DNA from 3 places in the Anaerotruncus sp. 1XD42-93 genome. Region 2 is predicted to be linked to each of the others. Evidence: predicted binding sites of a transcription regulator. Region 2 holds the regulator's gene; each other region holds the start of a gene.
The links. Region 2 encodes LexA, which represses DNA repair genes until DNA is damaged. Its sites were predicted from a motif close to CNAACANNTGTTNG; they were not measured.

Region 1: uvrB (excinuclease ABC subunit UvrB) is a predicted target of LexA. The motif match lies at 8,185-8,198, and genes of this name have one in related genera.
Region 3: recA (recombinase RecA) is a predicted target of LexA. The motif match lies at 2,203-2,216, and genes of this name have one in related genera.

The regions. Positions count from the first base shown of each region.
Region 1 is NZ_QZEG01000020.1:5,046-15,838, reverse strand. Features, by position in the region: gene D5269_RS09185 (thiamine pyrophosphate-dependent enzyme) at 1-90, shown strand, start outside; gene D5269_RS09180 (2-oxoacid:acceptor oxidoreductase family protein) at 90-617, shown strand; gene D5269_RS09175 (bacteriohemerythrin) at 680-1,084, opposite strand; gene D5269_RS09170 (PD-(D/E)XK nuclease family protein) at 1,223-4,561, shown strand; gene addA (helicase-exonuclease AddAB subunit AddA) at 4,554-8,087, shown strand; gene uvrB (excinuclease ABC subunit UvrB) at 8,301-10,310, shown strand; gene D5269_RS09155 (GNAT family N-acetyltransferase) at 10,326-10,793, shown strand, end outside.
Region 2 is NZ_QZEG01000051.1:7,536-18,328, forward strand. Features, by position in the region: gene fabK (enoyl-[acyl-carrier-protein] reductase FabK) at 1-874, opposite strand, end outside; gene D5269_RS14115 (beta-ketoacyl-ACP synthase III) at 1,019-2,011, opposite strand; gene fabD (ACP S-malonyltransferase) at 2,493-3,410, shown strand; gene aroE (shikimate dehydrogenase) at 3,421-4,263, shown strand; gene D5269_RS14130 (shikimate kinase) at 4,256-4,771, shown strand; gene D5269_RS14135 (nuclease-related domain-containing protein) at 5,191-5,844, opposite strand; gene D5269_RS14140 (DUF4358 domain-containing protein) at 6,416-6,949, shown strand; gene D5269_RS14145 (heparan-alpha-glucosaminide N-acetyltransferase) at 7,146-7,904, shown strand; gene lexA (transcriptional repressor LexA) at 8,417-8,998, shown strand; gene D5269_RS14155 (helix-turn-helix domain-containing protein) at 8,998-9,819, shown strand; gene D5269_RS14160 (DUF3795 domain-containing protein) at 9,873-10,154, shown strand; gene D5269_RS14165 (competence protein TfoX) at 10,138-10,470, shown strand; gene D5269_RS14170 (VOC family protein) at 10,467-10,793, shown strand, end outside.
Region 3 is NZ_QZEG01000003.1:32,128-42,920, reverse strand. Features, by position in the region: gene D5269_RS01945 (GDSL-type esterase/lipase family protein) at 1-763, opposite strand, end outside; gene D5269_RS01940 (DUF1284 domain-containing protein) at 1,177-1,569, opposite strand; gene D5269_RS01935 (biotin transporter BioY) at 1,559-2,110, opposite strand; gene recA (recombinase RecA) at 2,350-3,528, shown strand; gene D5269_RS01925 (regulatory protein RecX) at 3,532-4,137, shown strand; gene D5269_RS01920 (hypothetical protein) at 4,164-4,790, shown strand; gene rimO (30S ribosomal protein S12 methylthiotransferase RimO) at 4,818-6,152, shown strand; gene pgsA (CDP-diacylglycerol--glycerol-3-phosphate 3-phosphatidyltransferase) at 6,149-6,727, shown strand; gene cysE (serine O-acetyltransferase) at 7,097-7,786, shown strand; gene cysS (cysteine--tRNA ligase) at 7,909-9,303, shown strand; gene D5269_RS01895 (AraC family transcriptional regulator) at 9,343-10,257, opposite strand; gene D5269_RS01890 (MFS transporter) at 10,366-10,793, shown strand, end outside.

The DNA of each region.
Region 1 (10,793 bases), on a different contig from region 2:
GAAGCTCTGCAATGGCTGCGCGATAATATGATGCCCTACTATCCGTTGGGCGTTTATGCAGATAAGACCGAAAAGGGGGTTAGACCGTAATGACAAATATGCTTCTGGCTGGATTCGGTGGACAGGGAGTCCTGTTCGCCGGAAAGATCATTGCATATGCCGGCCTCATGGAGGATAAACAGGTGTCATGGCTGCCCTCTTATGGTCCAGAGATGCGGGGAGGCACTGCAAACTGTTCGGTCTGTCTTTCCGATCAACCGATCGGTTCTCCATTGGTGCTCAATCCGGAGCTGCTGATTGTGATGAATCTGCCATCTTATGACAAGTTTATTGGTACAGTTACCCCGGGGGGGATTGCGGTTATCGACAGTGCTTTAATCGACAAAACCTGCGATCGTACCGATATTAGCTGTTTCTATGTCCCTGCGACAACGCTGGCCAGCGAGCAGAATCTGGAAGGACTATCTAATATCATCCTTCTGGGAAAGGCGCTGGCGGAAAGCCAGTTCGCATCGGTAGATTCGGTGGAGCAGGCGATTCGGAAATGTATTCCGCCGAAAAAACAGCATTTGGCGGAGCCGAACATTCAGGCGATGAAACTGGGCATGAGCCTGTAAAGAGAAAAGCCTCGGATGCAGAATGCACCCGAGGCTTTTGGTTATGAACAGGAAGGGATAGATTACGACTTGGAACGGATATGTGCGGCAACCTTGACGTCCTGGACTTTGATATGGTTAATCAGCCAGCCGGCAATGCTGTTGTTGACCTTTCCGACAAGGGCAACCGTTGGACCTTCCTTGTTGAGGTGGTCGGTAAGATCCCGCACCGTCCGCTTGAATTCTTCATGATATCTTTTGTGGTTTACCATATCAGGGTAGCCATACTGCATCTGGAGGCGTTCCTCATCTCCAAAGTGTTTGTTGGTGTAGTCAAAGAGAAATTTGGTTGTTTTTTCGATCTCCGCGCGGCCCTTGCCTGCGGAACACGCCTGAAGCAGATCATTGATCGCTCTAATCAGCTCTTTGTGCTGCGTATCAATCATCGAGTTTCCAGTCTCTAGATCTTTGGTCCACATATAAGCCATGACAAAGCAACTTCCTTTCTGGTTCCTAAAATTGGTTGAATGTTTTGCTGGATTGTCCCTATTATATACTTTTTTTGTATATGCTTCAACCCCTTTTTTAGTTTTTATTTAATTAAGATTTTGTTAGGAGGACAAGCGATGCTGCATCTGTTTCTTGGAACTTCCGGGACAGGAAAAACGACGCTGCTTTATCACCATATTCAGCAATGGGTGGAGCGGGGCGGGCGGGCGATCCTGCTTGTTCCAGAACAGGCTTCCTTTGAAAGTGAAAAGGTGCTCTGCCGGAAATTGGGGGCCAAAAATGCACTTTCGGTTGAAGTGCTCAGTTTCACACGTCTCTGTGACCGAATTTTTCGGGAATTGGGTGGCCTGGCGGGCATCCATATGAATGAAACCGCAAAATATTTGGTGATGAGTGCGGCTCTGGATGAACTGGGTGGTGAGCTGCGAGCCTACGGGAAAAACAGTGGAAGCGCGGCATTCATCGGGGCGATGTGCGAAACGGTCAGCGAACTGAAAACGGCCGGGGCAGCGCCCGACTCTCTTCGCAGAGCTGCACTGGAAAGCAGAGACCGGGACTTTTCCGACAAGCTCGAGGATATCGCTCTCATTTTTGAGGTTTATCAGGCAATGATCGACCGAGGATACAGCGATCCGGACGACAGCCTGATGCGAGCAGTCAAACGGTTGGGAGACACGGATTTTTTTGCCGGGTACGGGGTATTCATCGACGGGTTTATGGCATTCATGGGTGCAGAATGGCAGTTGATCGGAAAAATTCTGGAAAAAAGCCCGGAAGTGTTTGCTGCACTGACCTGTTCGGGATTGGCTGATCGGTCAGATACCGGGGTTTTTACCGCACCTGCGCGCACTGCCAACCGCCTGATCGAAACTGCCAGACAGCGTGGATGCCGAGTTTCGGCACCGGTGATATTGGAAACTCCGCACCGGTTTCGAAGTCCAGCTCTGGCCCGTCTCGCGGAAGAATTTCCGAAGCTGCGACCTACCAGTGTTTCTAGTACACAGGATATTCAGATCATCCGCTGTGAAGACATCTATGACGAGCTGGAATATATCGCGTCACAGATATATTTGCTTTTGCGGGATGGCTACCGATATCGGGAAATCGCTTTGATTGGACGAAGTATGGATCGGTATCTGGTTCCGCTTCAGACTGTATTTGAACGATACGATATCCCGTTTTTTGCGGATATCCGCCAAGACGTGCAGGTTCACCCGATCATCAGCGGTCTGCTCTGTGCACTGGAAGCTGCCCGTACCCGGTTTTCTTCGGAGCCGATGCTTTCTCTTGCCAAGAACTGTATTACCGGTATCGACCCGATCGAAGCAGGAGCGCTCGAAAATTACTGCTTCACATGGGGAATTACCGGTTCAAGCTGGAATCAACCGTTTGTCAACCATCCGGATGGGATGGAGGAAGATTTTACTCCAGAGCAGTCCGCGCGGCTCGACCGGCTGAATCAAACCCGGGAGCGTCTTGTAAAACCGGTTGACCTGCTGATGCGGTCGCTTGAGGGCTGTGACGGGAAGGGGTTTGCTTCTGCTGTGTTTCACTATTTGGAATCATCTGGTGCAGCGGAACATCTGCAATCCTACGTACAGGGAATGTCCTCACTTGAAGAAAAGCAATTTCTGGATACAGCAGCGCAGGTTTGGGATGCGGTTGTCGAACTGCTTGATGTGTTTGGTGGTGTGCTCTCCGGGCTGCATCAGCCGCTTGTCCGCATGATCGACCTGTTCCGTATGGGGACAGTACAGATTGATATTGGGATATTGCCACAGACGATTGATCAGGTGATCGTGGGATCGGCAGACCGTATCCGCCCTCACCAACCTCGCGCAGTCTTTGTGATCGGCTTGAATGAGGGGGAGTTTCCGCTCTGGGCATCGGCGGGCGGTATTTTTTCGGTATCTGAACGTGGACTTCTCAAGGAGCAGGGGATTGATCTGCTGCGTATCCCGGAGCAACAGGCTCTTTTTGAAAAATACTATGTCTATTTTGCTCTGACACAAGCATCTGAACAGCTTTGGCTGACCTATCCCCAAAAAAATACCGCAGGAGCGGGCCTTGCACCATCATCGGCGGTTGCGCAGGTAGAAAAAATTTTGGAGAGGCCCCCGGTTTCTTCCTGCCAGCAGGACCCGCTTGAACGTGCCTGCAATGTAACGACCGCGTTTGACCTGATGGCCCAGAGCTGGCAGGAGCTTTCCCAGCGACAGGCAGTGCTGCGGAACTGGTTCTCTAAGCACTCCTGCGAGAAATTGGACAGCCTGATAGCTGCCAGCCAGGGAAGGACTTTCCGGATTCAGGAACCACGTCTTGCGCGCCGCCTGTTTGGCGAAGAGCTCCGTCTCTCTCCGTCGCGGGTTGAACGGTATTATAACTGCCCGTTTTCTTATTTCTGCGAATCAGGGCTTAAATTGCGTGCGCGCCGCCGGGTCGAGTTCGATCCGATTGCCTCCGGTTCGCTCATTCATCTGGTGCTTGAACAGATGGTGCGTAAATATGGAGGACGCGGCCTCGCTTTCCGCAAAGACAGCGAGCTGCGCGAAGAGGTCGCTGCAATGGTTCAGGAGCATCTGTCTGCAAAAATTCAGGATTTTGATGGGATGCCAGAACGGTTTAAATATCTTTTTCGCCGGCTTGTGAATACACTGGTACGCCTGCTCAAGCGCCTTGCATCGGAATTTGTGCAGAGCCTGTTTGAGCCGGAAGCGTTTGAGATGCCGATCCGCATGGATGCACAGGTCAAACCGCTTGATCTGCGTACACCAGATGGCACCCGGGTGATTGTCGAAGGGGTGGTAGACCGTGTGGATGTTTACCAGCGCGGAGAAAAAAGATACGTGCGGGTGGTCGACTACAAGTCCGGTCGAAAGGGCTTCAACCTGTCGGATGTCTGTTTTGGCCTGAATATGCAGATGCTGATTTACCTGTTTTCGATCTGTTCCGATCAGGAGAAGGGCAATGCCCAGTCCATTCCTGCAGGTGTACTTTATCTGCCTGCGCGGGACCAGATCGTCTCGGTCGAGCGGAACACTCCTGCAGAGGCAGTCATAACGGAACAGGCAAAGCTGCTCCGTATGAATGGGCTTCTGCTTGAGGACAGGGAGTCGCTCTCGGCTATGGAGCCAAATCTAGCTGGTGTTTTTATCCCAGTACGCTCTAAAAAGGATGGAGGGTATACCTCGTCCAGTCCGTTGGCGACACTGGCCCAGATGGGGACAATCCAGAGAAAGATTGAGCAAAATCTGCGCGATCTGGCAAACTTCCTGCACGAAGGCCGGGTAGAAGCCACCCCTGTGGATGGATTGAAGGATTATACGCCCTGTCAATGGTGCGATTATCACAATATCTGTGCTCATGAGGATGGTGACCCAGTGCGTCGCCTAGGGTCGTTCGATCTGGAAGCTGCTTTGGAGCTGCTGAAAAAGGAGGAAGAAACAGATGTCTGAAAAAAAATGGACACCACAGCAAATGGATGCAATCCAGGCTCGCGGTGGTACTGTGCTCGTTTCAGCAGCGGCAGGAAGCGGAAAAACTGCAGTGTTGGTCGAGCGTGTGATTGGTCGTATTTTGGACGCAGACAATCCGATCGATGCCGACCGAATGCTGGTGGTAACCTTTTCCAATGCAGCTGCACTCGAAATGAAGCAGCGGATTATGGAAAAGATTAGTGGAATGATTGCTGAAAATCCTACTGATGAACGTTTGCAGCGACAGCAGCTTCTTCTGGAGCGAGCGCAGATCAGCACGATCCATGCGTTTTGTCTGGAACTGATCCGAACCAACTTCCAAAAGTTAGGAATTTCTTCCAATGTGCGCACAGGAGACGAAAAAGAGCTGGAAATTTTGCGCCGTGACATTGCACGTGAAACGGTAGAAAGATTCCACGCAGATGGTATGGATGGGACCTTTGCCCGTCTGGTTGAGCTGCTTAGCTCCGGAAGGGATGACAGCCGGGTATTTTCTACCTTGTTTCGCCTCTATGATTTTGTGCGGTCTCATCCGTTTTACAACGATTGGCTAGACCACAAGCTCGGCTTTTACGACAGTACACTCCCGGTGGAAGGAACCATCTGGGGGCAAAGTATCCTTGGATATGCGCGGGAAGCCGTCGAATATGCGATTGGCCTGACCCGGCGATCGCTCGCGGTCATCGAGCTGGACGAAGCGATGTCTAAAGCCTATTTAGATGGCTTCCTGCATGATCTGTCCCAGCTGGAGCAGCTTTTCGAGCGGGTTTGTGATGGTCGGTGGGATGGTATCTGCGAAAAGCTGGATGCCTTTTCGTTCGACAAGCTCTCTCCGCTGCGGAATGGAGGCAGCCGGAAAGAAGCGGTTCAGGGGATGCGCAGTCAGGTGAAAAAACTGATTGAAGACCTGCGGGACAAACAGTTCTGCGCAACGGCTGCAGAATTCTCGGAGGATATCGCTTTCCTGCGTCCGATGGTAGAGGTTCTGTTCGAGCTGGTCAAGGCGTTCGACCGGGCTTACACAGATGCCAAGCAGCAGCGCAACCTGATGGACTTTTCGGATATGGAACAGTATGCGATCGAGCTTCTGGTCAAACCAGCAGGGGCGGGATACAGCAGGACACCTCTTGCAGAGTCGGTGTCAGAGCTTTACGACGAGATTCTGGTGGACGAGTTTCAGGACACCAATGCAGCACAGGAGATTCTGTTCCGGGCAGTCTCCAAAGGAGAGGAGAACCTGTTCATGGTCGGAGATGTCAAGCAGAGCATCTATCGATTCCGACAAGCGATGCCCGAGCTGTTTCTGGAGAAGAAGAAAAAATATCAACCCTATGATGGCATCCGGTTCCCAGCCAAAATTGTGCTTGGGAAAAATTTCCGGAGCGCACCCGAAATCACTGGAAGCATTAACTTTTTCTTCCGCTCACTAATGAGTGAAAAGCTAGGGGAGATCGCTTACAACGAGGAGGAAGAGCTTGTAGCGGGTGCACAGTTCCCTGACTATCCGCGCGAAGGATGTACAATTGACCTGATCGACCTTTCGGAATATGCCGGGGAGCAGGCGCGTGATGCTCTGGAAGCTGATTTTGTCGCGGAACGGATTGCGGGACTGCTTACATCCGGCATACTGGTCGCGGACGGGGAGGAGATGCGCCGGATCACGCCGAAGGACATCTGCATCCTGATGCGCTCCCCTTCACGAAAAGCTCAACTCTATCAGGAAGCACTTTCCGCACGAGGGGTTCCCGTATGGGCAGAACCGAAAAGCAGCTTCCTCACAACGCGCGAGATCGCGCCAGTCCTCTCCCTGTTGCGGGTGATCGAAAATCCGCTGCTGGACATTGATCTTGCGGCAGTGATGTTTTCTCCTTTTTTAGGGTTTACCGCCGATGAGATGTCACGGATCAGATTGGAGCGGCGCAGGGCACCGCTTTGGACCGCAGTGAATGGATGTGCTGAAAATGGGGATGTTCATTGTCAGGAACTAGTTGAGGCGATTTTCACACTGCGGCAGTTTGCGTCCAGTTCTACAGCCGATCAGGTGATACGGAAGATCTACGACCGGTTTGACTATCCTGCAAAGGTTCGCGTTATGCGGATGGGACAAGCTCGATATGCTAATCTGCTGCTGCTCGTACAGTACGCTTGCGACTACCACGCAAGCGGTTACAAAGGACTGTCCGGATTTGTGGGGTTTTTGGACCGCCTGCTGGAACGTGGCGGCGATTTGTCTCCTTCGGTAAGCCTTTCCGAACAGGCAGACGTCGTGCGAATTATGAGTATCCACCGTTCAAAAGGACTTGAATTTCCGGTAGTATTCCTCTGTGACACTGCAAAACAGTTTAATAAGGAGGACCTGTGGCAGAATACCCTGCTTCATTCCGAGCTGGGGTTTGCCTGTGTGCGAAGGGATTTTGAACTGATGAAACAGTTCAGCACAGTGCCAATGCAGGCGCTTCGCCTCGAGATCGAGCGTTCCTCTCTTTCGGAGGAGCTTCGGGTTCTCTATGTTGCCCTGACCCGCGCAAAGGAACGGCTGATTATCACCGGGATTTCGAAAAAGAAGGTGCCGGAAAAACTGGCTGGGCTTGTGGTGCAAACCGACCAGCAGGGCAGGCTTCCGCCTCATCCGGTACGGGGTGCGTCCTGCTATCTGGATTGGCTCCTGATGGCAGCAGTTCACCACCCTGGCCTCGCCAAACAGCTTTCTGCATGGGGGATCGAGACCAACACAGTCCTGGATTCATCCCCGGTTGTATTGCGGGTTACTCCACTTAGGGACAGCCAGACGCCAGAAGAAGCGATTCAAGAGTTTGGATTGCCGGAACCCGATCCCAGCCTTGCCTCCATTCTGGAGGATCAGCTCTCCTACGCCTATCCATTTCGAATGCAGACCCTCATTCCAACCAAGATGGCAGTTTCTCAGATCGCCAAGAGAGAGGCTGCAAAGAGTTACCGGTTTACCCGGCGGCCGGCCTTTTTGTCAAAAGATGGGTTAACTGGTGCCCAGCGTGGGAATGCGCTGCACAAGTTTATGCAGTTTGCAGATTACCGGGCTGCGGCGGAAGACCCTGTTGCTGAGATCGCCCGTATGGCTGCGCAGGGGTTCCTCTCCCGCGAAGAAGCGGATGCAGTTGATCCGGACAAGCTGTATACTTTCTTTTCCAGTGAACTTGCAGAGAGGATTTTCTCCTCTGAACAGGTCTACCGGGAGCTGCGCTTTCTCGTAGAAGCGGGACAGGAACTTCTGGGCACGTATGTTGATCTGTTTGATGCAGAGGGAAAAACTGCAATCCAAGGGGTTGCCGATTGTGTCTTTCTGGAAGAGGGGGAGGCGGTTATCGTTGACTATAAGAGTGACCGAGTCAAGGATGTGCAGGAGCTTTCCGAACATTACCGAATCCAGCTCGAACTTTACCGTCAGGTGCTCGGAGAAAGCCTTGGTGTGCGGGTTAAGGAATGCGTCATCTATTCGTTTGCACTCGGAAAATCTATTTCATTTTAAATTTTTGTCCCGGACCTGAAAACTGGTCCGGGATTTCGACGCTTTTTGCAGAAAACCACTTGCAGAAGAAGTCTTTTTATGGTATAGTTGGGTAATTGGAACTTATGTTCCTTGTATGCAGACATCCAGCATGGTCCATACTGGAAGAGTGCTTGCACATTCTGGTGTTTTTAAGATATGACTAAAACTCAAATGGAAAAGGAGGCGTGGACGATGCCAGAACGATTTGAACTTGTAGCGCCCTATCAGGCGACAGGGGATCAGCCACAGGCAATCGAAAAGCTGACCAAAGGGGTTTTGAGCGGGATGAAAGAACAGTCCCTGCTTGGAGTTACCGGCTCGGGAAAAACATTTACGATGGCAAATATCATCGCCAACGTCAACCGTCCAACCCTTGTCCTCGCCCATAATAAAACACTGGCAGCTCAACTCTGTTCCGAGTTTAAGGAGTTTTTTCCGCACAACGCGGTAGAATATTTTGTGTCCTACTACGATTACTATCAGCCTGAAGCGTATATTGCCCACACCGATACTTATATTGAAAAGGATTCCGCGATCAATGACGAGATCGAAAAGCTGCGCCATTCGGCAACTGCCGCACTTGGGGAGCGTCGGGACGTGATTATTGTGGCAAGCGTTTCCTGCATCTATACGCTGGGAGACCCGATCGATTACCATAACATGGTAATCTCGCTTCGCACCGGTATGACCAAAGACCGGGACGAACTGATAAAGAAACTGGTGGAAATCCAGTATGAGCGCAACGATATCAATTTTGTACGCAACAAATTTCGGGTGCGCGGGGATGTAGTGGAGGTGTTCCCGGTCTACTCGGGGGATACTGCAATCCGGGTGGAGTTTTTCGGGGATGAGATTGACCGGATTACCGAAATCAACACCCTGACCGGGGAGGTTAAAAATGTCATCAACCATGTTGCGATTTATCCAGCCTCTCATTATATCGTGCCTCCGGAAAAAATGGCAGTCGCGATCGAAGATATTCGCCAGGAATGTGATGAACGGGTCGCCTATTTCAAAAGCAAGGACAAGCTGATCGAGGCCCAGCGAATATCAGAGCGCACAAACTATGACATTGAAATGCTTCAGGAGATTGGATTCTGTAAAGGGATTGAGAACTATTCGCGGGTGATCTCGAGACGCGAGCCGGGCAGCGTCCCGTGCACTCTGCTCGATTATTTTCCAAAAGATTTCCTGTTCTTTGTGGATGAATCACATGTCACCTTGCCACAGGTGCGGGGAATGTACGGTGGAGACCGCGCCCGCAAGACCAGCCTGATCGATTACGGATTCCGTCTGCCCTCTGCGCTCGATAACCGTCCGCTCAGCTTTGACGAGTTTTACAGCAAGCTGAACCAGATCATATTTGTCAGCGCGACCCCCGGCGAATTAGAACGCAGCAAAAGTGCACAGATTGTTGAACAGGTGATTCGGCCAACCGGCTTGGTGGACCCGGAGATCGAGGTTCGTCCGGTTGAAGGGCAGATCGACGACCTGCTTTCTGAGATCAACCAGCGTACAGCGGTCGGGGAGCGGGTGCTGGTTACCACGCTGACCAAAAAGATGGCAGAAGATTTGACCGCTTATATGGAAAATATGGGTGTTAAAATCCGCTACATGCACCACGACATCGACACGATCGAGCGAATGGAGATCATCCGCGATCTGCGACTCGGAGAATTCGATGTGCTGGTCGGCATCAACCTGCTGCGGGAAGGATTGGATATACCGGAGGTTTCGCTTGTCGCGATTCTGGATGCGGATAAGGAAGGATTCCTGCGCAGCGAGACTTCTCTCGTACAGACGATCGGACGTGCGGCGCGTAATGCACAGGGCAAGGTCATCATGTATGCAGACAGCGTGACCAATTCGATGGAAAGTGCGCTCCGTGAAACCTACCGTCGTCGGGAAATCCAGCTTGCCTATAATCGGGAACATGGGATCACTCCAAAGACGATCACCAAAGAGATTCGTGATGTTCTGGAGATTTCTGCCAAGGATGAAACAGCCGGCGGAAAGAAAAAATCCAGCAAAAAAATGAGCTACAAGGAACGGGAAGCGTTGATCGCAAAGTTAACCGCTGAGATGAGAAATGCGGCAAAGATTCTGGAATTTGAGCACGCCGCTTACCTGCGCGACAAGATCACCAAACTCAAACAGGAGCAGGACAAAAACCATCCTGGCAGAGCGCGAGTACCGAAATAAAGAGGGGGAGTTGTGATGAAATTTTTACTTCGAGAGTGGCGCATGGAGGATATGGATTCACTCTGTCGATATGCAAACAATCCTGCGGTAGCCCGCAACCTGCGGGACAGCTTTCCGAATCCATACCGTTTAGAGGATGCGCAGGCATTTATTGTATCCTGTCTGGATCCCACTGATACCCAGCCAAAATATATCCGGGCGATTGTAGTGGGCGGGGAAGCGGTGGGATGCGTGAGCATTCTGCCGGAAAGCGACATCTATTGCAAAACGGCGGAACTCGGCTATTTCCTCGGGGAGCCGTTCTGGGGGAAAGGGATCATGTCCGCAGTGGTGAAACGGGCCTGTGCGGAGGCATTTCCTATGTTTGGGTTGGTTCGTATCTTTGCGGAACCGTTTGCAAGCAATGCCGGTTCCCGCAGGGTACTGGAGAAAGCGGGGTTCCAGCTCGAAGGGGTTCTGAAAAAGAACGTATGCAAGAATGGG
Region 2 (10,793 bases):
CCTTTGCAGGGGCGATCCGGGAAACCAGGCCCGAAATCTGCCCCGCCATAAAGCTGCCCTCTTCGAGGTTGCCGTCCTGCACCGCTTTGCGCAGCGAGCCGGCCGCAAACTTTTCAAACTCCTCGAGCGAGATCTCCTTATGCTCCATCTTGGCGAGCCTGCGGGTCAGCTTGGTTTTGAGCGACCGGATCGGTGCGCCGCCGTTGCGGCCGGTCACGATCGTCTCGGTATCTTTGGCCTTGACGATCAGGTTTTTATAGTTCTCATGCGCCGGGCTTTCCTCCGCGCAGACGAAGATGGTGCCGCACTGCACCGCCTGTGCCCCCAGCGCAAACGCCGCGGCGACCCCGCGCGCATCCGCGATGCCGCCCGCCGCAATAACCGGGACCGAAACCGCGTCCACAACCTGCGGCACCAGCGTCATGGTGGTCAGCTCCCCGATATGGCCGCCCGATTCGCAGCCCTCCGCGACCACCGCATCCGCACCTGCGCGCTCCATCCGTTTGGCGAGCGCCGCCGACGCGACCACCGGGATCACCTTGATCCCTGCATTTTTCCACATCTCCATGTATTTTCCGGGGTTGCCCGCGCCGGTGGTCACGACCTTGACCCCCTGTTCGGCACAGATGCGCGCCACATCGTCGGCAAACGGGCTCATCAGCATGACGTTGACGCCGAACGGTTTATCGGTGAGGGATTTTGCCTCCCGGATCATCCCTTCGACCACCTCGCCCGGGGCAGCAGACGCCCCGATCAGGCCAAGGCCTCCTGCGTTGGAAACCGCAGCAGCAAGTTTTGCGTCCGCGACCCATGCCATCCCGCCCTGGAAGAGCGGGTATTGGATGCCCAGCATCCGGGTAATCTCTGTTTTTATCATGTTTGTTTCCACCTTATTTTCATTTTCCTGTATTTGAAACGTTTCCAATGCCGAACCTTCCCCAGCCCTCTGGCTTCTGCCGGCCGCTGTGCGCATCCGTACCCTGCGTCAAGCGTTCGGCCGGTTGGGGAAAACGGGGGGTTAGTAGGAGAATACCGCTCCCGCATAGACCAGCCCTGCGCCGAATCCGGCAACCCCGACCTTCTGCCCCCGGGTCAGCCGGCCCGCGCGGATCATCTCATCCAGCGCAATCGGGATGCTGGCTGAACTGGTATTTGCGGTCTCATGGATGTTCACCCACGCCTTTTCCATCGGCAGGCCAAGCTTTTTCATCGCGGTCTGGATGATCCGAATGTTTGCCTGGTGGGGGACCACCCAGTCCAGGTCGGACAGCCCAATCCCCGCCTTGTCGCAGCAGCGGCGGAGTGTATCGGGCATGGCGGCGGTTGCGAACTTGTAAACCGCTTTTCCATCCATATAGAAGGTCCCGTCCTGCGCCGGAATCCCGCAGATCTGGTTTTCCGCCGCAGGCTGTCCCGCAAACGGGATTTCCGGGCGGCGGTGGCGTCCGAACATGAAATGTGCGCCGGTCCCGTCCGCCCCAAGATCGGTGGCAAACAGCACATCCTCCGCCTGCACGACACATGCGCCCGCACCATCCCCAAACAGCACACAGGTCGAACGGTCGGAAAAGTCGGTGGCCCGGGAGAGCATCTCACTGCTCACGATCAAAACGGTGTGTATATCCCCACAGGCGAGATACCGCCGCGCCATATCCAGCGCGTAGACATATCCCGCACAGGCACAGGCGATGTCGATACAGGAGGCGTGGACCGCCCCAATCTCCCCTTGTACTATGCAGCTCATCGATGGGGAGAGATAATCCGCCGTTACGGTGGTAAAGAGGATCAGGTCAATCTCCTCCGGGCGGACCCCTGCCGCTTCTATTGCCCGCTGCGCCGCCTTGACCCCCATGCTCCAGCAGGTGTCCTGCTCTGCAATATGCCGCCGGCTGATTCCGGTACGGGTGCGGATCCATTCGTCCGAGGTTTCCACGATCCGGGTGAATGCTTCGTTTTCTACTACATGGTCAGGCAGATAGCTGCCTGTTCCGCATATCCTGATTCCTGTCATGTACTGCTCCTGTTTCCCCTGCCTTTTTCGCCCCGGGCCTTGCATCCCTCCTGCTGGCTGTGGTAAAATATCCAGCAGATATTCCCTGTCAGACACAGTGCCAGCCGTGTACTGTGCTCCTGAAATCGGGAAGGGCAAAAATGTAACAGTTGTTATATTCCTTCATTATGATAAAGGGAGAGGCCATAATTTGTCAATACCTAATTTGTGAATTTTTTTGGCCGCCCCGGCTGCAAGCTGTTTCACCGGGTCAAAAGCAGGCCCGGAAAACCGTTCCCGGCCCGCCGGGACGGGAATCCCGGAAGAAAGGCGCTGGCCCCTTTGGCCGGTAAGACAGCGTCAGGCGTTTGAGAGAACCAAGGGCCTGTTGAAAAGAGGGAATGAGCAGATTTTTCACAGCAGACGCTGCTTCTATAAAAAGATGGCTATTTCCATTTTTCAGGCAGCCCCTAAACTATTTCAAAGAATGGAGCGATCAGTGATGGCAAAAACAGCTTTCCTTTTCAGTGGACAAGGCTCCCAGTATCCCGGCATGGGAAAGGAGCTTTACGAGGCCTTCCCGGCGGCGCGTGCAGTCTACGAGTGCGGCGGGGATATCCTAGGCTTTGATCTGGCAAAGCTCTCGTTCGAGGGGGACGAGGCGTCCCTCGCCCAGACAAAGGTTTCCCAGCCCGCGATCTTCGCGGTTTCGATGGCGGCTTATGCGGTGGTATCCGAATTTTTGCAGCCGGACGCATTCGCCGGGCATTCACTGGGCGAGTACGCCGCCCTCACCGCAGCGGGTGCTTTCTCTCTCGAGGACGGGTTCCGGGTGATCGGCGCGCGTGCGGCCGCGATGCAACGGGCAGCGGACGCAAACCCGGGCAGCATGTTTGCGATTGTCGGCAGCGATGAACAGACGGTCTCGCGCGTCTGCGAGGAAACCCCGGGCTACCTGCTGCCGGTCAACTTCAACAGCCTGTCCCAGACGGTGATCGCAGGCGAAGTGGAGGCCGCGCAGGCGGCTGCGGACCGCCTTGCGGGGATGGGCGCCAAAGCGGTCAAGCTGGCGGTTTCGAGCGCGTTCCACTCCAGGATGATGGCTCCTGCCGCCGAGGAGTTCCGCGCTGCGATCGCAGATGTCAAAACCAACCCGCTTTCCAAACCATTCTACTCTAATCTTAACGCGAAACCGCTCGATCCCGACACGGATCTTGTCGAATACCTCGCAACACATCTGATTTCTCCGGTCCGGTTCCATGAGGAGGTCTCTGCGATGCTCTCCGACGGGATCGAACGGTTTGTCGAACTCGGTCCCAACAAGGTGCTGACCATGCTGGTCAAACGTGGGTTCAAACAAGCATCCGCCATGAACGTTGAGAACCTCAAGACCCTTGAAAAGCTCAAGGGCTCCCTGTGAGGGCGGGCAGATGGGCGGCTATCGGCTGATCGGGCATCCGCTGGGGCACAGTATGTCCCCGCAAATCCACGAACGGCTCTTCGCGCTTGAGGGACGGACGGACAGCTACAGCCTGTTCCCGTTCCCGCCGGACGAGCTGGAAACACAAGTCCCCATCCTGCGCGGGCTGGAAGGGTTCAATATTACGATTCCCTATAAACAGGCAATCCTTCCCTTCCTCGACAGTTTGGACGGTTCTGCGGCCCTTTACGGGGCGGTGAATACCGTCCGGGTGCAGGATGGCCGGATGACCGGTTACAATACCGACTGTGACGGGTTCCTGCGCACGATGCAGGCCCACGGATTTTCGCTGAAAACCTCCGTCTGTGTGGCCGGGGCGGGCGGCGTCGGGCGGATGTTTGCGATCGAGGCGGTCCGGCAGGGCGCAGAACTGACCATCGCTGTGCGCGACCTTTCAAAAGGGCAGGCGCTCGCACGCGAGATCAGCGAACGGTTCGGCTGTTCGGTGCAGGTTTCCACGCTTGATGCGCTCGACCGCCCGTTCGGGCTGATCATCAATGCAACGCCGGTCGGGATGTCCCCGCAAACCGGTGTTTCCCCGCTGCCCGGGCCGGTCACTGCGCGAGCCGGCGCCGTGTTTGACTGCATCTACAACCCTCGTGAAACCCGGCTGCTCTGCGATGCAAGGAAAGCTGGGGTCCCTTTTGCGGGCGGGATGGAAATGCTCGTCTGGCAGGCAGCGGTTGCACACGAAATCTGGCATGGCTCGCAGTTTTTACCCGCGCAGATTGATCTGTTGGTCGACGAGATGAATGCCCTGCTCGACCGGAAAGCGGGGGAAGCAGATGCGTAATATCATCCTCTGCGGTTTCATGGGCTGCGGCAAAACCACTGTGGGACAGCATCTGGCGCGGCTGACCGGCCTTTCCTATGTGGACCTGGACGCCGAGATCGAATTCGAGCAGGGGGTCCCCATTCCGGAAATTTTTGCCGCGCAGGGGGAACCGTATTTCCGCGATCTCGAGCACCAGGCGGTCAAGCGCCTGGCGGGACGCTCCCGATGTGTCGTCTCAACCGGCGGCGGCGCGCTCACCTTCCGGCGCAATATCGACGCGCTTTCTCGAGAGGATCTCGTGGTCTTTCTGGATGCAGCATTTCCGATCTGTTACCAGCGGATCAGGTGGAGCGACCGCCCGATCGTGCAGTCGAGCACGCCGGAGGAGCTGTATGCGCTGTTCGAGGCGCGGCGCACATGCTATCTGGAGGCATCCTCCTTCACAGTGGATGCCAGCCAAACAGTGGCGCAGATCGCCGGAGAGATTGCAGCCCGCTACCGCTGCATGGACTGGGAGAAAGCCTGAAAAGCGCACTTTCTCAAAATGCAGAAAAACCGCGTACCGATCTGTCTTTCGCATCGGTGCGCGGTCGTTTTATCATGGTCAAAACAGTTTGATGCAGGGGGCTTTTTCACTTGCAAAAAGCCCCCTCTTGCCGCTTCGCGGCAATTCACCCGAAAAACGCGCTTCACAGGATAAAGTATTTCGCTCATTGCGATGAGCGACCAAAGGCTCTGCCTTTGGAAACCGCGATTTTTTGGAAAAAATCGAGTAAAACTTTCGTTTTGGAAAAAAGCGGCACCCAGCCCGTAAGGCAAACTGAGGGGGCGTCGCGCGAAGCGCGCTTCGGACCGCAGGTCCGAGAAGACCCCCGAAGGAGAGCGCTTGCGCCCCGAAATTTTTCTCGATAAAATTGAGTAAAACTTGAAATACCAAACAGGTTCTCAGCCGTCCGCCTTCCTATCCCGCCCGGAATGGAACTTTTCCGGGCTGGCCTGCGCGGCGGCGAGCACCTCCGCTACCTTTTCCACATCCACGTCCCGGTCCTGTTGAAACTTCGTCCGCCCAAGCAGTTTCCCCAGTTCGGAAAACTGCACCACATCTTCGGATTTGATATAACTGGTGACCCCGCGTTTAGCTGCGGTAATCACCACCGCATGCTCGGGGGAGGGCAGCTTGATCCCCGCCTCGTGCAGCAGATAGAGCACCCGTCCGGCGCAACGGTCGGCCTGAAGCAGGGGATTTTCCATCCGATAACGCCCCTGTCCAGGAACGCCGAGCGACCAGTATTTGTCACCGGGCTTTCCGTAATAATCCCCGGCAAAGATAATATCATAAACCAGCAGGACCCCAAAATATCCAATCAGGATATGATCCGCCCAGCCGGTTTGCCCGTTGGCCTCCAGTTTCACGTCATCCAGCACCCGGAATCCGCGCGGTGCGGCAAACCGCTTTAGCCGGCGGCTGACCCTGCATTTTTCACTGTGCTCATTTCTGCGCCAGTTGTAAGCGATCCGGACAACTACAATCACCGCCGCTACTGCCAGCATCACCAACCCGGTGATGGCAGCAAACCGGTCGAGATCAAATTTTTCCATGCAACATCCCCCATAATGATCTTAGAGCCTGTTTAGCACCTAAAGTTTTACTCCATTTCTTTGCTCCGGTTTCCATAATTTAAAGTTTTACTCGATTTTTTTCAAAAAATCGCGGTTTCCAAAGGCAGAGCCTTTGGCCGCGCTCCGCAGAGCGCGGAACGCTTTCTCCTGTGAAGCGCCTTTTTCGGGTGAATTGCCGCGAAGCGGCAAGAGGGGGCTTTTTGCAAGTGAAAAAGCCCCCTTGCATAACTACTGAACGGGTTCTTAGAAGCTGTTTTGGATACAGACTTTAAAGGTCCCTTGTACAAACTATAGCAAATTTCATGCGGATTTGCAAGGAAATCTGCTGGATATTCGATTCTCTGTTCTGCCGGTTCTGACCAAAAAAGGGGGGTGGTTTGTAAACATTGTTTAAAAGGTGGATTGTTACAGTTGAACCGCAGGACAAAATCCGGTATACTCTAATTTGATATATCAAACCATTGAAAAAAGAAAGATCTGCTTTTCGGCGGCGGGCAACGATCTGCCGCACGTGAAACCGGTCTATTGAGATTGAACTGGAGGCGTTTTTTTGAAACGGCTGATCTGCTTTTGTGCGGCAATCCTGCTGGCCTTCCCGTTGGGCGGCTGCGATTCCGCACAGACCAGCGCAGAGGTGTATCTGGACAGCGGTATAGCTGATTCCGGAGAAGGGCTGACGCTGTACTTTGAGGAAGAGGAGGCTGCCGCCCAGGCGCTTGAGGAAATTTATGAAACCGTGGATGTACGCGGCCTTGCGTTTGCCAACCGGGACCTGCTCAAAAACAAGTTCTTCATCAACCCTGACTATCTCGAGGAATTCCACGTGAAATACGCGTCCGGGCGGTATGGTGTGGCGGATGTATTCCTGCTCAAACCTTACCCGGAATACCGCGCAGATGTGCGTGAATCGCTCGAACAAGTCAAGGTGAGCCGGGTCAAGGAGTTCGAAAATTTCGACATCTACAATTCCTACCGGATCGCACAGGACGCGGTCATCTTTGAGCAGGGGGAATATGTGGTCATGCTCATGCTCGACGATACCGAAACCGCCCGCGCAGTCATCAACCGGCATCTCCCGCAGTAATTCCACACCTGCGGCGGCTTTGTCCCTCGGCCCCGCTGGCTTTGCACTTTTATCTGGGCTTGTGGAGAGGGTCGGCCGTTTCGATTTTCCAAACAGCCCTATTTTGAAATCAGAGAAAAACAGTGATCGGGTTTTTTGAACCGCTTTTTCGCTGTAAGACAACAGCACAACTGTTTTTCAGGGAGGTCCGTTTTCGATGTCCGATTCCAATTTCCGCCGGGTTCCTCTGCTCGATGAACTGCGCGGCCTGGTGATCCTGCTGATGGTCTTTTATCACGCCGCTTACGATCTGGTCTATATCTTCGGCGTGAACTGGCCGTTTTTCAGCTCCCCGCTGATGCACTGGCTTCAGCTTTTCATTGCCACCTCGTTCATTACCGTCTCGGGCATCTGCTGCCGGTTCTCCCGCAACAACCTGAAACGCGGCCTGTTGACCTTCGGGCTTGGCATGGTGCTGACCGTTGTGACCAGTCTGTTCATCCCGGAACAGATCGTCCGGTTTGGGGTCCTGCATCTGCTTGGGGCATCGATGGTTCTTTTTGCCCTGCTCGAGCCCCTGCTCGACCGGATCCCCACCCCGTTTGGGGCCCCGGTTTTTGGATTCCTGCTCTTTGCTACCCTGTATGTCCCCTATCGCGCCATCGGGATTCCTCCTCTGCTCTTCCGGCTCCCCGATGCCCTTTACGAATCCGGGTGGCTGTTCCCCTTTGGATTCCCTACCGCCGGTTTCTATTCCTCCGACTATTTCCCGCTGATCCCCTGGCTTTTCCTCTTTTTGGCCGGTTCTTTCCTGGGGGTCTATGCCCGGGAAGGAAGGATGCCTGCCATCGCTTACGAAAGCCATCTGCCGCTGCTCGCCCGGGTCGGACGTCATACCATCTGGATTTATATGCTCCATCAGCCGATCACATACGGCTTGCTGTGGTTTCTGTTCCATATCCTCAGACAGCCCTGAACGCTGTACAAAACACAAAAAGGCCGGTCTTTCCGCTGGAAACGGAAAAACCGGTCTTTCTCTCTGCCCAGGCAGCAACCCCCGGACAAAAAGAAAAGAACCGGATGCCTGTGCATCCGGTTCAGCTTGTTTGAGGTGTGTTTTGAGGAGGGTAGAGATACTCAAAATGTTTGCGGCTAATCTTGAGTACAGTTATATTATAACGGATCCTCAAAATAGTGTGTGAATGAGCCATGTACGAACCATGAAAAATATTCACATTTTCTCTGAACATTCTATTGATAGCGTCGAAATTTGCCGATTATACGGCGCAAAACATGGCAATAAAGTTGTTTGGAACATACGTTTGAAATTCTGAAAAAGATATGTTATAATGAGAGCATCTGAAAAGAATCCTTCTTTTCACGCCTGCGGCGGGATTTCCGCAGGCAGCTGCTGTCAGCAGGATTACAGGAGCCAGCTTATGCCGATGATACAGAAGAAACCCTATATTGAGAAAGTGAGGGATCGTCTTGCGGGAGCTTACTACAAAGGAATCCGCTGTATTTGACCTGATCCGGCGGTCGATTGAAAAGGGCGTTATCCCCAGTGTACGCGAGATCGGTGCGGAACTGGGCATCAAATCCACTTCGTCGGTGCACCGTTATCTGACCAGCCTCGAGGAAAAAGGCTACATTGAGCGTGGAGACGGGCTGAACCGCTCGATCCGCCTGCCGGGCAGCCAGGTTTCCCACATCCCTGTGCTCGGCGTTGTCACCGCTGGACAGCCCATTCTGGCGGTTGAGTCGGTCGAAGAATACATCCCGGTACAGCTGCGGGGAAATTCAAAAGAACTGTTTGCCCTGCGGGTGCGCGGGGAAAGCATGATCAAAGCCGGCATCCTCGACGGCGATCTGATTATCGCCCGCCGGACCCCCACCGCTGAAAATGGCGAAATCGTCGTCGCGCTGATTGATGATGAGGCAACGGTCAAGCGGTTTTATAAAGAAAACGGCGGCTTTCGGCTTCAGCCGGAAAATGATACGATGGAACCGATCTATACCGACCATCTGATGATTCTCGGGCGTGTGGTGGGCTTACAGAGGGAGTATTGATGGTACTCCCCTCCTCATTTGCCGAGATCGACCCGATCCTTGTCCTGCCGGGCCAGTTCTATCTGAAGCCCCATTCCCTTTTGCGCCCGCTGATCGCCCATTACACCGTCTCAATCGAGCGGAACAGCTATGGAACCAGCTCCCCTGCACTTTCCCTCATCCCCGATGCGAGCGGCTGTCTGGTGTTTACCTGTGAAAATGGGCAGATCTGCGGACAGGTATGGGGCGCGACCACCCGGGTGGTGGATGTCTCCACCCGCCCGGTTCCCTTCCGGCTCTTCGTGGAATTCCTCCCCGGAGGGCTGTTTTCGCTGCTCTACGGCAACCAGGCTGCTCTGCGCGACCTCCGGCTCCCGCTCGAGCAGGTCGATGCCGCACTGCACCATGCAATCTGTGAGACCCTCCAAACGACCTCAACGGCGCAGGAACTGGTCGAAAAGCTGGACAGGCTCTTTCTGCACCGCCTGTTTCTGCATCCACTCCCGGATGCGGCTGTATCGGCCGCAAACCGGCTGATACATGCAGATGGCCTGCTTTCGGTGCAGGAGCTTTCCCGGCTGGAACATTACAGCGAGCGCCATCTGAACCGGCTGTTCCGCCTTCATTTTGGCATGGGTGTCAAAACATTTGCGCGGCTCTCCCGGATCAACGCCGCTATCCGCCTGATGGAGGCCAGCCACAGCTTGGCCAGCCTTGCACAGGAAACCGGATTTTACGATCAGGCGCATTTTGACCGTGATTTCCACGAAATTTGCGGGGTTTCCCCCCGGACATTCCTCCAAAATAAGTCCGATTTTTACAAGGAACCGTTTAAATTTTGAGCTATGATAGAATTGTTTCTATTGTTACCCAAAAATATGAAGGAGGAATTCTCATGATCGAATCAAGATGCGGGTTGCTCTGCTCTGCCTGTGAATATCGAGAACAACCCGGCTGCCAAGGCTGCACGAAGATCAACAAACCGTTCTGGGGGGACGCCTGCCCGGTGAAATCCTGCTGTGAGCAAAAACAGCTTTCACATTGTGGGGAATGCCCGGAATTTTCCTGCGAACTGCTGAAACAATTTGCCTATGATCCAAAGCAGGGGGACGGCGGCAAGCGGATTGAACAGTGCAAACAATGGAAAGAGGAGATGTCCAATGGCGTCCACGCCTGACTTTATGCAGTTTGTGGAGGAGCAGCTCCGGGAAGCCGGGGCGATCAGCCACTATAAAATGATGGGGGATTACGTGGTTTACTGCGACCTAAAGGTCGTCGGGGTGGTGTGCGGCAATCAGTTTTACATCAAACGGCTTCCTGTATCCGAGCCGTTTTTCCCAAATGCAACCCCCGTCGCCCCAACCGGCGGCAAGGACACCCACTTTTTGGTCGAAAATCTGGAGGATACCGCATTTCTGGCACAGCTTGTTCGCGCTGTCTGCGACGCTCTCCCTCCTCCGAAGCCCAAAAAACGGAAGGAGAAAGCTACATGAAATTGCAATGTCCCATGTTGGTCGTTTCGGATTTAGCGGCCTCCCGCGCTTTCTATGAGACCCTGCTCGCACAGGAGGTCATTCTGGATTTCGGCGCAAACATCACCTTCAACGGTGGCTTCGCCCTACAAACGGAAGAAAGCTGGTTGCAATTCATCGGAAAACCCAGTTCTGTTTTAAAAAAGAAGCCTCATGATACGGAGCTTTACTTCGAAACAGAATCTTTTGACAGCTTTCTGCAACATCTGGGAACCCAAACGGTCGAATTGGTGCATCCAGTACAGGATATGCCGTGGGGGCAGCGTCTGATCCGCTTTTATGAC
Region 3 (10,793 bases), on a different contig from region 2:
TACATTCCGCTACATTCAAATAGTAGACCTGTTTTTCCCCGCAGAGGGTGAGCAGTGCCTGATTAAATTCGTCGATCCGGTTGTTATCCATATTATAATTATTGTTCCGGGTCACCGGCAGAATCGACTGCACATAGATCAGCGCATCCGGCTGAAGCTCCCTCACATCATCGAGAAAACTGGAATACCGCTCGATAAAACGGGACTTCTCAACATCGCGCACCTCGTTTCCGCCAAGCAGGATGTAAACCTTGCGGAATTGTGCCTGTTTGAGCCCATCCATAATCGCAATGCGGGAACCATCCTCCTGCTTGACATACGGCTCGGTATAGATGCTGCTGAGGTTGGCCCCTGTACCGGCGAGTACGGTAGTTCCATCCATTACACCGTAAAGCTCGATTCCAGTGCTGATCGAATCCCCAACAAAAACTGCATCATTAAAGTAGTTGCTGGATACCCAGTCGGACGCAGGGACAGCCCCCTCAAAAACCGGGATTTCCGGCTCGGGTTCCGGTTTCGGCGCTGAGGCGGGTTCCGGTTCGTCGTCACTGGATTCCTCTTTCTCCTCCGGTTCCGACGAGGAGGAGCGCAGACGCTGACGGGATGCGTCGGAAGATGCGTTCTCGCCTTGCGCACCGGCCGAGATCTGCCAGACACCGGCGATCAGAAGGGAAAGGAGCAACGCAAAGACAAGCATAATCAGAACCGGAATCAGGTTGCTTTTTTTCCTCCGGCTCACTTTCATCGGTTTATTCATAGCCATAATCTTCATCTTCTCCTGAGGCAAGCAAATGCCTAAAAGCGTTTACATAGAATCGCTTTTGTATGTGTTAATTTCACCATACAAAAATTTCAGCAAAAATATTATACAATTTTCCTGTAGAAATGTAAAGTAAAAGATCAAGCAACGGGAAAAAAAGACATATACAAACAGTTATAAACACTTTCCACTGAGTTTTCCACAATAGAATCCCCGCAAAAGACGGGAATTCCACCAGTTTCCCAGTATCCTTTTCACCGTTTATCCACATAAAAAATGGATGTTTATGGATTAAAATTTACAATGATTTCTATTTCCTGGAGTTGTTTTAAGAATTTATACGCTGGGTGATTGTTTTAGGCAAGCAGACAGATAAAAAAGCGATATTCCCTGCCAAAGGGAATATCGCTGTCTATTTATAGCGTAAGTGGTTCACAGAGGGCATACCACTGACATCCGCTGCAAACTTCCGGAAACTGGCCAGCCTGTATGATCCGCTCTTCGACCAGCTGGGAAAACGTTTTCCAAGTAAGCGAGCTCCCGTCTGCAAGACCGCAGAAAGAGAGTACAGCTGCATCGTAGGCTGCGACCTTCTCTTCTGAGACACAGCCAGCTCCCCGGCGGTGCGGGCAGGCGGCGCAAAGAAAGTCCGCACGAGAATGGAGGATCACCGGCTGTTCCGGAGATTCCTGAAGTTCACTGACCAAGCCGGTCATCCGCCGGGTGAACGCTTCGCTGTATCCATGCCCGCTGAAATGCCGCAGGCAAAGCCCGTGATGCGGCCGCAGCGGGATTCGATCAGTTCTCAAGGTTCCACCCCGAAGCGGCAAGCGGTTTGCGCAGCCCCTGCACCAACCATGCAGCGCCGAGAATCTTCAGCGCGTCGCCGGGCAGAAACGGCAGCACGCACATCCCGAGCGCAGCAACCAGCCCTTTTCCGGTCAGCATCATGAACCATACGGTTCCAAACGCATAGCAGGCGGCCACGCCGATCACCATAGCGATACACAGCTTACGGAAACTGCGTCCCCAGCGCTCGCAGATCAGCCCAACCAGAAATGCTGCGACCAGATAGCCAACGATGTAACCACCGGTTGGCCCGGTGATGATGCCCATGCCACCGCTGAATCCCTGAAAGACCGGCAGGCCGAATGCGCCGAGCAGGACAAAGGCAAGCTGGCTGAACAGCCCGAACTTTGCGCCAAGCAGTGCTCCCGAGAGATGGACTGCAAAGAGCGCAAGATTGATCGGAATGGGAGGAATTGGAATGGCGATCTGGGAACAGATTGCGGTGAGTGCGGCTAACATGGCACAAACCGCAATTTTTTTTGTGCTGATGGCAGTTGACATGGTGGACACCTCCTGAATTGTAAACCAATACTTCAAAATTTGGTTTACATTCAGGATAACCAGTTTTTCGCCAAATGTCAAGTAAAATTTTAGGAACATATGTTTGCAAATCTGCTTGCTTTTTTAGATGTGATCCTGTATAATGGGTTCTGTAAAATCAACCATACGGCAGATTTGTGGGACTGCTGTTTTTTCAACAGATGAAAAACAAACTATCCGGGTAATGGAGGAGAGACACAATGGCAGAAAAAAAGGCAGCACCGGTTACAGAACGCAGGAGCAATGTTTCGGCGGAGGAGAAGGCGAAAGCTCTGGAGACCGCCCTCAGCCAGATCGAAAAGCAGTTCGGCAAGGGCGCGGTAATGAAGCTCGGGCAGGACAGCACTCTGAACGTGGAGGCGATCTCGACCGGTTCATTGTCGCTCGACATCGCGCTCGGAATCGGAGGCGTGCCCAAAGGCCGCATCATTGAAATCTACGGTCCGGAAAGCTCGGGCAAAACGACAGTGGCGCTCCATGTTGCGGCACAGGCGCAGAAGGCGGGCGGCGCGGCGGTCTTTATTGACGTGGAGCACGCGCTTGATCCGGTCTATGCGCAGGCGCTCGGCGTGGATATCGACTCTCTGCTTGTCTCCCAGCCGGACACCGGTGAGCAGGCGCTCGAGATCGCCGAGGCGCTCGTTCGATCCGGCGCGGTCGATGTCGTGGTGGTCGACTCGGTCGCCGCGATGGTCACCAAGGCTGAGATCGAAGGGGAGATGGGGGACAGCCATGTCGGTGTGCAGGCCCGCCTGATGTCGCAGGCGCTGCGTAAGCTCACCGGCGCGATCGGCAAATCCAACTGCATCGTGATCTTCATCAACCAGCTCCGTGAAAAGATCGGCGTGATGTACGGTAACCCCGAGACGACCCCCGGCGGTCGGGCGCTCAAATTTTATGCGTCGGTGCGCCTGGACGTGCGCCGGACCGAAACCCTCAAATCCGGTACCGAGATGATCGGCAGCCGTACCCGGGTGAAGGTGGTTAAAAACAAGGTGTCGCCACCGTTCAAGGAGGCAGAATTCGACATCATGTATGGCACCGGCATCTCGAAAGAGGGGGAGATCCTCGATCTGGGCGCCAAGCTCGAGATCGTTGACAAGAGCGGTTCCTGGTTCAACTATGGGGACGTCCGGCTCGGTCAGGGGCGCGACAATGCAAAAGAGTTCCTCAAAGCCAATCCGGAGGTCGCTGCGGAGATCGAAGCACAGGTGCGCGCCAATGCGGACAAACTGCTCAAATCCAACCGGACAGCGGGCAAAAAGCCGGTGAAGGTCGGCGCAAAGGTGGCGACCGAGGAACCGGTGGAGGCTGATGCCTCGGCGGAGCCGGCAAAATCGTCTGCCAAGAAAGTCAACATTGATGTGGAGACCGATTAAGCGATGCGGATTACAGATGTGAGGACGACCAAACGCGGGCGGGTTGCCCTTTATGTTGAAGGGGAGTTCCTGTTGAGTATGCACCCGGATGTGTTTGCAGTGTCGGGACTGTCGGTCGGTTCAGAGGTGGATACAGAATCCCTAGAGACGCTCTCCGCCGAAGCCGAACTGAAAAAAGCGAAGGAGAAGGCGCTCAATCTGCTGTCCTACAAAGAATATACCACGAAACAGCTCACCGACCGCCTTAAACGCCACACTGACGAAGAATCAGCAGAACAGGCGGTCGCGCGGATGGAGGAGCTGGGACTGCTGGACGATGACGATTATGCCGAGCGGTTTGCCCGCGACCTTTCGGAACGGAAAAAGTTCGGGATTCTGCGGATTCGGCAGGAGATGCGGCAGCGTGGCCTGACCAGCGAGCAGATCGAATATGCCACCTCGCTGCTTCGGTCCGACCCGGAGGAGAAGATGCGGGAGATCATCGCGCGTAAATATCCGCTTGCCTATGAGGACGAAAAGGTTCGGCGGAGGGCGTTCTCCGCGTTGATGCGGATGGGGTATCCAGCGGCAGAGGTGCGCCGTGTGCTCACCGTAAGTGAGTATGATTGATTCCAGGAAAAGGAGGTTCTCTCTGAATGAAGCGGTGGATGGCAGTGGTATGCTGCCTGTTGATACTGGCCTGCGCCGGCTGCGGCAAAACGCAGCAGACGCAGAAGATGTACCTGCAAACAGCGGAGCTGACCGAGCAGGAAACAGCAATTTTACAGCTTGCAGGCGCGGACCTCAACGAGAAGATTTACGATTTCCGGGCGGATGCGTCCCTGCAGTCGGTCAGGCTGTGCCTCTATCGCTTGCAGGACAGGAGATGGGAACAGGTCAGTGACGGGGTAAGGGCGTTTCAGCAGGATGGCGGACGGATTGCAATATCGTTCGATGATCTTGGAGCGGGGCATCGGTTCGCACTTCAGGGGAAGGATGCCTTTTCCGCAACCGCCCATCGGTCGAATGCGCCGCCCGACCGTACGGGGACACAGATGGTTACGTCATGGCTGAGCGGATGTCAGGAGCTGCGCTATGAAGAGGAAATTCCGCTGGTCCTCCAGGTCTGCACAGCAAAGGATGAGGTGCGTTCTTACGATACTTCCTGCTTTTTTCAGCCAGAAGTATTTGAGGACTATGAGTTTGTCTATGCAGTGACAGCGATGTTCAGCCGGCAGACGGTCGAGGAGAACGGCCAGGAACGAGAAGGTCTTGCCGGTTGATCGAATCAAGAGAAAGTGAAGGTGCCTATGGCAGTCAAGATTGGAATGGTGTCGCTCGGATGCTCGAAAAATCAGGTGGATGCGGAACTTCTGCTCGCCCTGATCGTCGAGGGTGGTTACGAGATCAGCGCAGATGCGTCCGAATGCGATGTGGTGATTATCAACACCTGTGGGTTTATCGAGGAGGCAAAACGGGAAAGTATCGAAACGATTCTGGAGTTCTGCCAGATGAAGGAAGAAGGGCAGGTTAAGGCGGTTGTGGTGACCGGCTGTCTCGCTGAACGGTATCGTGAGGAGGTCTCGGTCGAGATCCCCGAGGCGGATGTGGTGCTCGGGATCGGCAAAAACAAAGAGATTTTGCAGGCGATCCGCGATGCGCTCGACGGCAAAAAGACGGTCGCGTTTGGGGATAAGTATGCCTTGCCGCTTGAGGGGCCGCGTATCCTTGCGAACGCCCCGTATTTTGCCTATCTCAAGGTTGCGGACGGGTGCGACAACCGCTGCTCTTATTGTGCAATCCCTCTGATCCGCGGCGGATTCCGCTCGCGTCCGGTTGAGAAAGTGGTCGAAGAGGCGAAACGTCTCGCGGATGCCGGAGTCACCGAACTGAACGTTGTCGCGCAGGATACCACCCGTTATGGCGAGGACCTCTATGGCAGGCCCGCTCTGCCGGAACTGCTTGAGCAGCTTTGCAGGGTCGACGGAATCCGCTGGGTCCGCATCCTCTACTGCTATCCCGATCGGATCACCGACCAGCTGCTCGAGGTGATGGCGCGGGAGGAAAAAATCGTCAAATATATGGACATACCGATCCAGCATGTCAGCGGGCGGCTGCTCAAGCTGATGAACCGCCGCGGGGATGCGGGTTCGCTCACCGCGCTGATGCGGAAAATCCGGGAACGGGTGCCTGGGGTAGTCCTGCGCACCACCCTGATTACTGGATTCCCGACCGAAAGCGAGGTAGATTTTTCCGAGCTTTGCACCTTCATCCGCGAGGTAAAGTTCGAGCGGCTCGGCTGTTTCCCCTATTCGGCGGAGGAGGATACTCCCGCAGCCGAGATGGACGGGCAGATCGACGAGGAGAAAAAGCGCCACCGCGCAGAGGTTGTGATGGAGGAGCAATATCGGGTGCTTGAGGCGTTTAACGCTTCACAGATCGGCAGGCGGTTGACTGTACTGGTCGAGGGGCGTGCCCGGGACGGGCTGTGGTACGGCCGCAGCTATATGGATGCGCCCGACATCGACACAAAGGTATTTTTCACCGGCCCGGCAGACTGCCCGTCCGGCAGTTACGTTGCTGTGGAGATCACCGGGACCGAGGAATATGACCTGCTGGGCAGGATGCTGGAGGTGGAAGCATGAATCTGCCGAACAGGCTCACAGTGATGCGCATGGCGCTGATCCCTTTTTTCCTGATTTTTATGCTTTGTGATGGGATTCCCCACCGATATCTGATCGCTGCCGCAATTTTTGGGGCGGCGTCGTTTACCGACTATCTGGACGGCCATATTGCCCGGCGGGACGGGCTGGTTACCAACTTTGGCAAGCTGATGGACCCGCTTGCCGACAAGCTGCTGGTCTTTTCCGCATTGATCTGTTTTCTGGAAACCGGGCGCGCCTCGACGCTCGGGACGTTCATCATCCTTGCGCGGGAGTTTCTGGTCACTTCGGTACGGCTGATCGCTGCCGAACAGGGCAGGGTGATCGCTGCCGATCGGTACGGCAAGCTCAAAACAGTCATGCAGATTGTCTGGGTGCTCTACGCGCTCCTTTCGATGTGGGTGGTTTTTGATCTGCTGCCGCCCTCGCCCGCTTCCTATTCACCGGCATTCTTTTTTGGGGATGTTGTTTTACAGCTGATCGTGGTCATTCTGACGGTATTTTCAGGATGGAATTATGTCTGGAAGAACCGGGACCTGCTTTCCGATCTGAAATAAATGCTTGCATCCGGGGCACAAATATGGTATCCTGTGCATAGACTTAGATGGAACAAATGCATAGAACGGGAGAAGTACCCGCAGGATTTCCGCAGCAGAGAGGACGCGTCACCGGCTGAAAGCGTGTCCGGCGGGATTGCGGCGAAATGCACCCGCGAGCAGGCCGTCCCAACGGGATTCCCCAAGTATGGCGGCACGTTTCCCGCGTTAAGGGTAAAGGGCTGAATCTGCGTCTGAAAAGGCCGGAAGCAGGCCCTGAGTAATAAATCGGAGTGGAACCGCGGAAACCTAACCGCCTTCGTCTGGATCAATGCCGGACGAAGGCTTTTTTGTGCCGTGTTCCACAGACGAAAACAGGAGGTCTGTTTGATGTTTCAATCGCTTAAAAAGGATATTGCCGCAGTCAAGGAGCGCGATCCAGCCGCCCGCAGCAGCCTGGAAACACTGCTGATTTCGAGCGGCCTGCATGCGATCATGCTGCATCGACCGGCGCACTGGCTTTATCAGCATGAATGCTATCTCTCCGCGCGGATGATTAGCCAGTTCGCCCGATTTCTGACTGGCATTGAGATCCATCCCGGCGCAAAGATAGGCAGAGGTGTGCTGATTGACCACGGTTCGGGCGTGGTGATCGGAGAGACTGCCGAGGTCGGTGATGGCTGTACAATCTATCAGGGGGTTACGCTCGGCGGAACCGGCAAGGAGAAGGGAAAACGGCATCCGACATTGGGAAAAAATGTTACCGTCGGCAGCGGTGCCAAAATCCTCGGACCGTTCAAGGTAGGTGACGGCGCAAAGGTCGCGTCCAACGCAGTGGTACTTGAGTCTCTCCCGCCACAGGCTACAGCGGTCGGCGTGCCTGCGCGGGTGGTGCGGATCGGTGGCCGCAGGCCGACCGGGCAGCTTGATCATGTGCATATCCCGGACCCGGTTGCGCAGGAAATCTGTAAGCTGAATATCCAGATCAGTCGGATGGAAAAGCGTCTGCGCGAGCTGGAAAAGACGCAGGAACCATCCGGATCGGGGCCTTTTTCCCAGTCTGCCCGCGAGCCGGCTTAGAGGCTGTTTGCTATTGAACTTACCGCATCCGAGGCTATTCTAAATCGGAGAATTTTTGCAGTCTTCTACAACCAATCCCGCACAAGCTGTAACCTATTTTACAAAATAAAGGAGCAATCTGCATGAAAATTTACAACACCCTCACCAGACAGAAAGAGGAGTTCGTCCCTATCGAGCCGGGCAAGGTCAAAATGTACGCCTGCGGCCCGACCGTCTATAACTTTATCCATATTGGCAACGCCCGCCCGATTTGCGTGTTTGATACCCTGCGCCGGTACCTTGAATATCGCGGCTATGACGTGACTTTTGTCCAGAACTTCACCGACATCGACGACAAGCTCATCAACAAAGCCAACGAAGAAGGGATCACCGTTAAGGAGGTTGCGGAGCGGTATATTGGGGAATATCTGACCGACACGGAAGGGCTGGGGATCCGCCCCGCGAATATCCATCCCCGCGCGACCGAAAACATCGACACCATCATCGAGATGGTGCGCATCCTTGAGGAGAAGGGTTATGCCTATGCGCACGAGGGAAGCGTTTATTTCCGTTCCCGCCGGTTCTCCGGATATGGGAAGCTGTCCCACCAGCCGCTGGAAGAACTGGAATCGGGCGCGCGGATCGATGTCAGCGAAGCCAAGGAGGACCCGCTCGATTTTGTCCTTTGGAAAGCCGCAAAGCCGGGCGAGCCGAGCTGGGCCTCCCCGTGGGGGGAGGGTCGTCCGGGCTGGCATATCGAGTGCAGCGCCATGATCCGAAAACATCTCGGGGAGACCATCGACATCCACTGCGGCGGTCAGGACCTGATCTTCCCACATCATGAAAACGAGATTGCTCAAAGCGAGTGCTGCACCGGGGTTGAGTATGTCCATTACTGGATGCACAACGGCTATATCAATGTTGACAACCGGAAGATGAGCAAATCCCTCGGAAACTTTTTCACCACCCGGGAGGTTGCGAACAAATTCGGTTATGAGCCGATCAAATTCATGATGCTTCAGGCGCATTATCGCAGCCCGATCAACTACAGTCTGGAAGTGATCGAACAGTGTAAATCCGCGCTTGAGCGGCTGCACAACTGCCGGAACAATCTGGACTTTGCGCTGAAAAATGCGTTGGATGGGCCCACAGAAGGGGAGGGCGCCTTTCAGGAGCAGCTCGAACGCCGGATTGCCCAGTTTATTGAGGCGATGGACGACGACCTCAATACCGCCGACGGGATCGCTGCACTGTTCGAGATGGCGCGGGACATCAATTCGTTCCTGACAGAACCGCGCTCCAAACAGGCGGTCTCCTGCGCGATTTCCAAATTTGACGAGCTGTGCGGGGTGCTTGGGCTGCTCTATCAACGCGGGTCGGACGATCTGGACAGTGAAGTAGAAGCCCTGATCGAGCAACGGCAGGCGGCACGCAAGGCAAAGAATTTTGCAGAGGCCGACCGCATCCGTGACCAGCTTAACGAGATGGGGATTCTTTTGAAAGATACTCCGCAGGGGGTACAGTGGTCACGCAGATAAGAAAAAGGAGCCTTGAAACGAACAGGAGCCGCAGGGGAGTTATCCTCTGCGGCTGTTGGCTAGTCTGGCCCGGTTACGATATTCGGTCGGCGCAGAGCCTTTCAGCTCACGGAAGGTTCGGGCAAAATAGCTCATATCCTGAAATCCGCATTGTGTGGCGATCTCCGCGATTTTCCAGTCGGTCGTTGCGAGCAGCTCGGCCGCTTTCTGGATGCGGAACTGTTTGAGATATTGGATTGGTGGGACACCAATGGTGTTACGGAAGCAACGCAGGCACTCACTCACGCTTACCCGGGCGCTGGCTGCGATTTGTGCTGTGTCCAGCTCTTCGGGATAATGTTCCTGTATAAACTGAAGCATAGTCTTGATTCGTTCGGCCTCCCGCAGAGACCGCTCGGAAGGAGGGACGGACACTGTCGGGCGGTTGCTGGAGAGCAGAAAAACCAGTTCAGACAGTGCGGTACGGACTGAGAACTCGTATCCGGACGGTTCCTCCATACAAAACTTCCATGCGTTTTCAATAGAGATGACCCCGTTTCGATGCCACTGCGCAGAGCCGTCAAGCAGGACACTCTTGCAGGATAGATTTTCCAGCAAAGGCTGAAGATAGTCCTGCCAGAAGACGCTGTCGATGCTGCCGCCGACCAGCCGGGGATGAAACACCACCGAATGCAGCAGACAACTGGCGTGCCCGGCATTCCACGCCGCGTGCAGCACCCCGGTATTGCAGAAAAAGCCTTCCCCCTGCCGGACTGTAAAACTCTCTGTACCTGCTGTCACAGCCGCCGTTCCCTCAACAACAATGAGCGCCTCCAGTTCATCGTGCCAATGCCATGGGACCGATTCGGTTGTCAGGTCGTCATAATAGCAGGCTACCGGAAACAGAGCAGTCCCATGCAGTTTTAACTCTCTGCCCTGTGGGCTGGTTCTGATATTACATGCTGTCAATGCCATGTGATCCTCCTGTTTGGCGGTTTTCTCCTATAAAACCGGCTGTTTTGTTCTATCTGTCCGCAAATTTTGCTGATATAATGATAGCAAACAGCGAGGAGGAATGCAAGTATGATACATCTGCTTTTAGTGGTGATCTATCTGTCTTTTATCAGTCTTGGCCTGCCGGATGCCCTGCTGGGTTCGGCATGGCCGTCGATGTATGCCGGCTTTGACGTGCCAATCTCTTATGCGGGTGTGATCTCAATGATTATTGCGCTTGGCACCGTTGTGTCCAGCCTGCAAAGCGACCGCCTTTCCCGCAGTCTTGGTACTGGAAAGGTCACAGCGTTCAGTGTGGCGCTCACTGCGGCTGCACTCTTCGGATTTTCGGTCAGCCGATCGTTCTGGATGCTCTGCTTTTGGGCAATACCCTATGGGGTCGGAGCGGGAAGTGTGGACGCTTCCCTCAACAACTATGTTGCCCTGCACTATGCGAGCCGCCATATGAGCTGGCTGCACTGTATGTGGGGGATCGGGGCATCGATCGGGCCGTATAT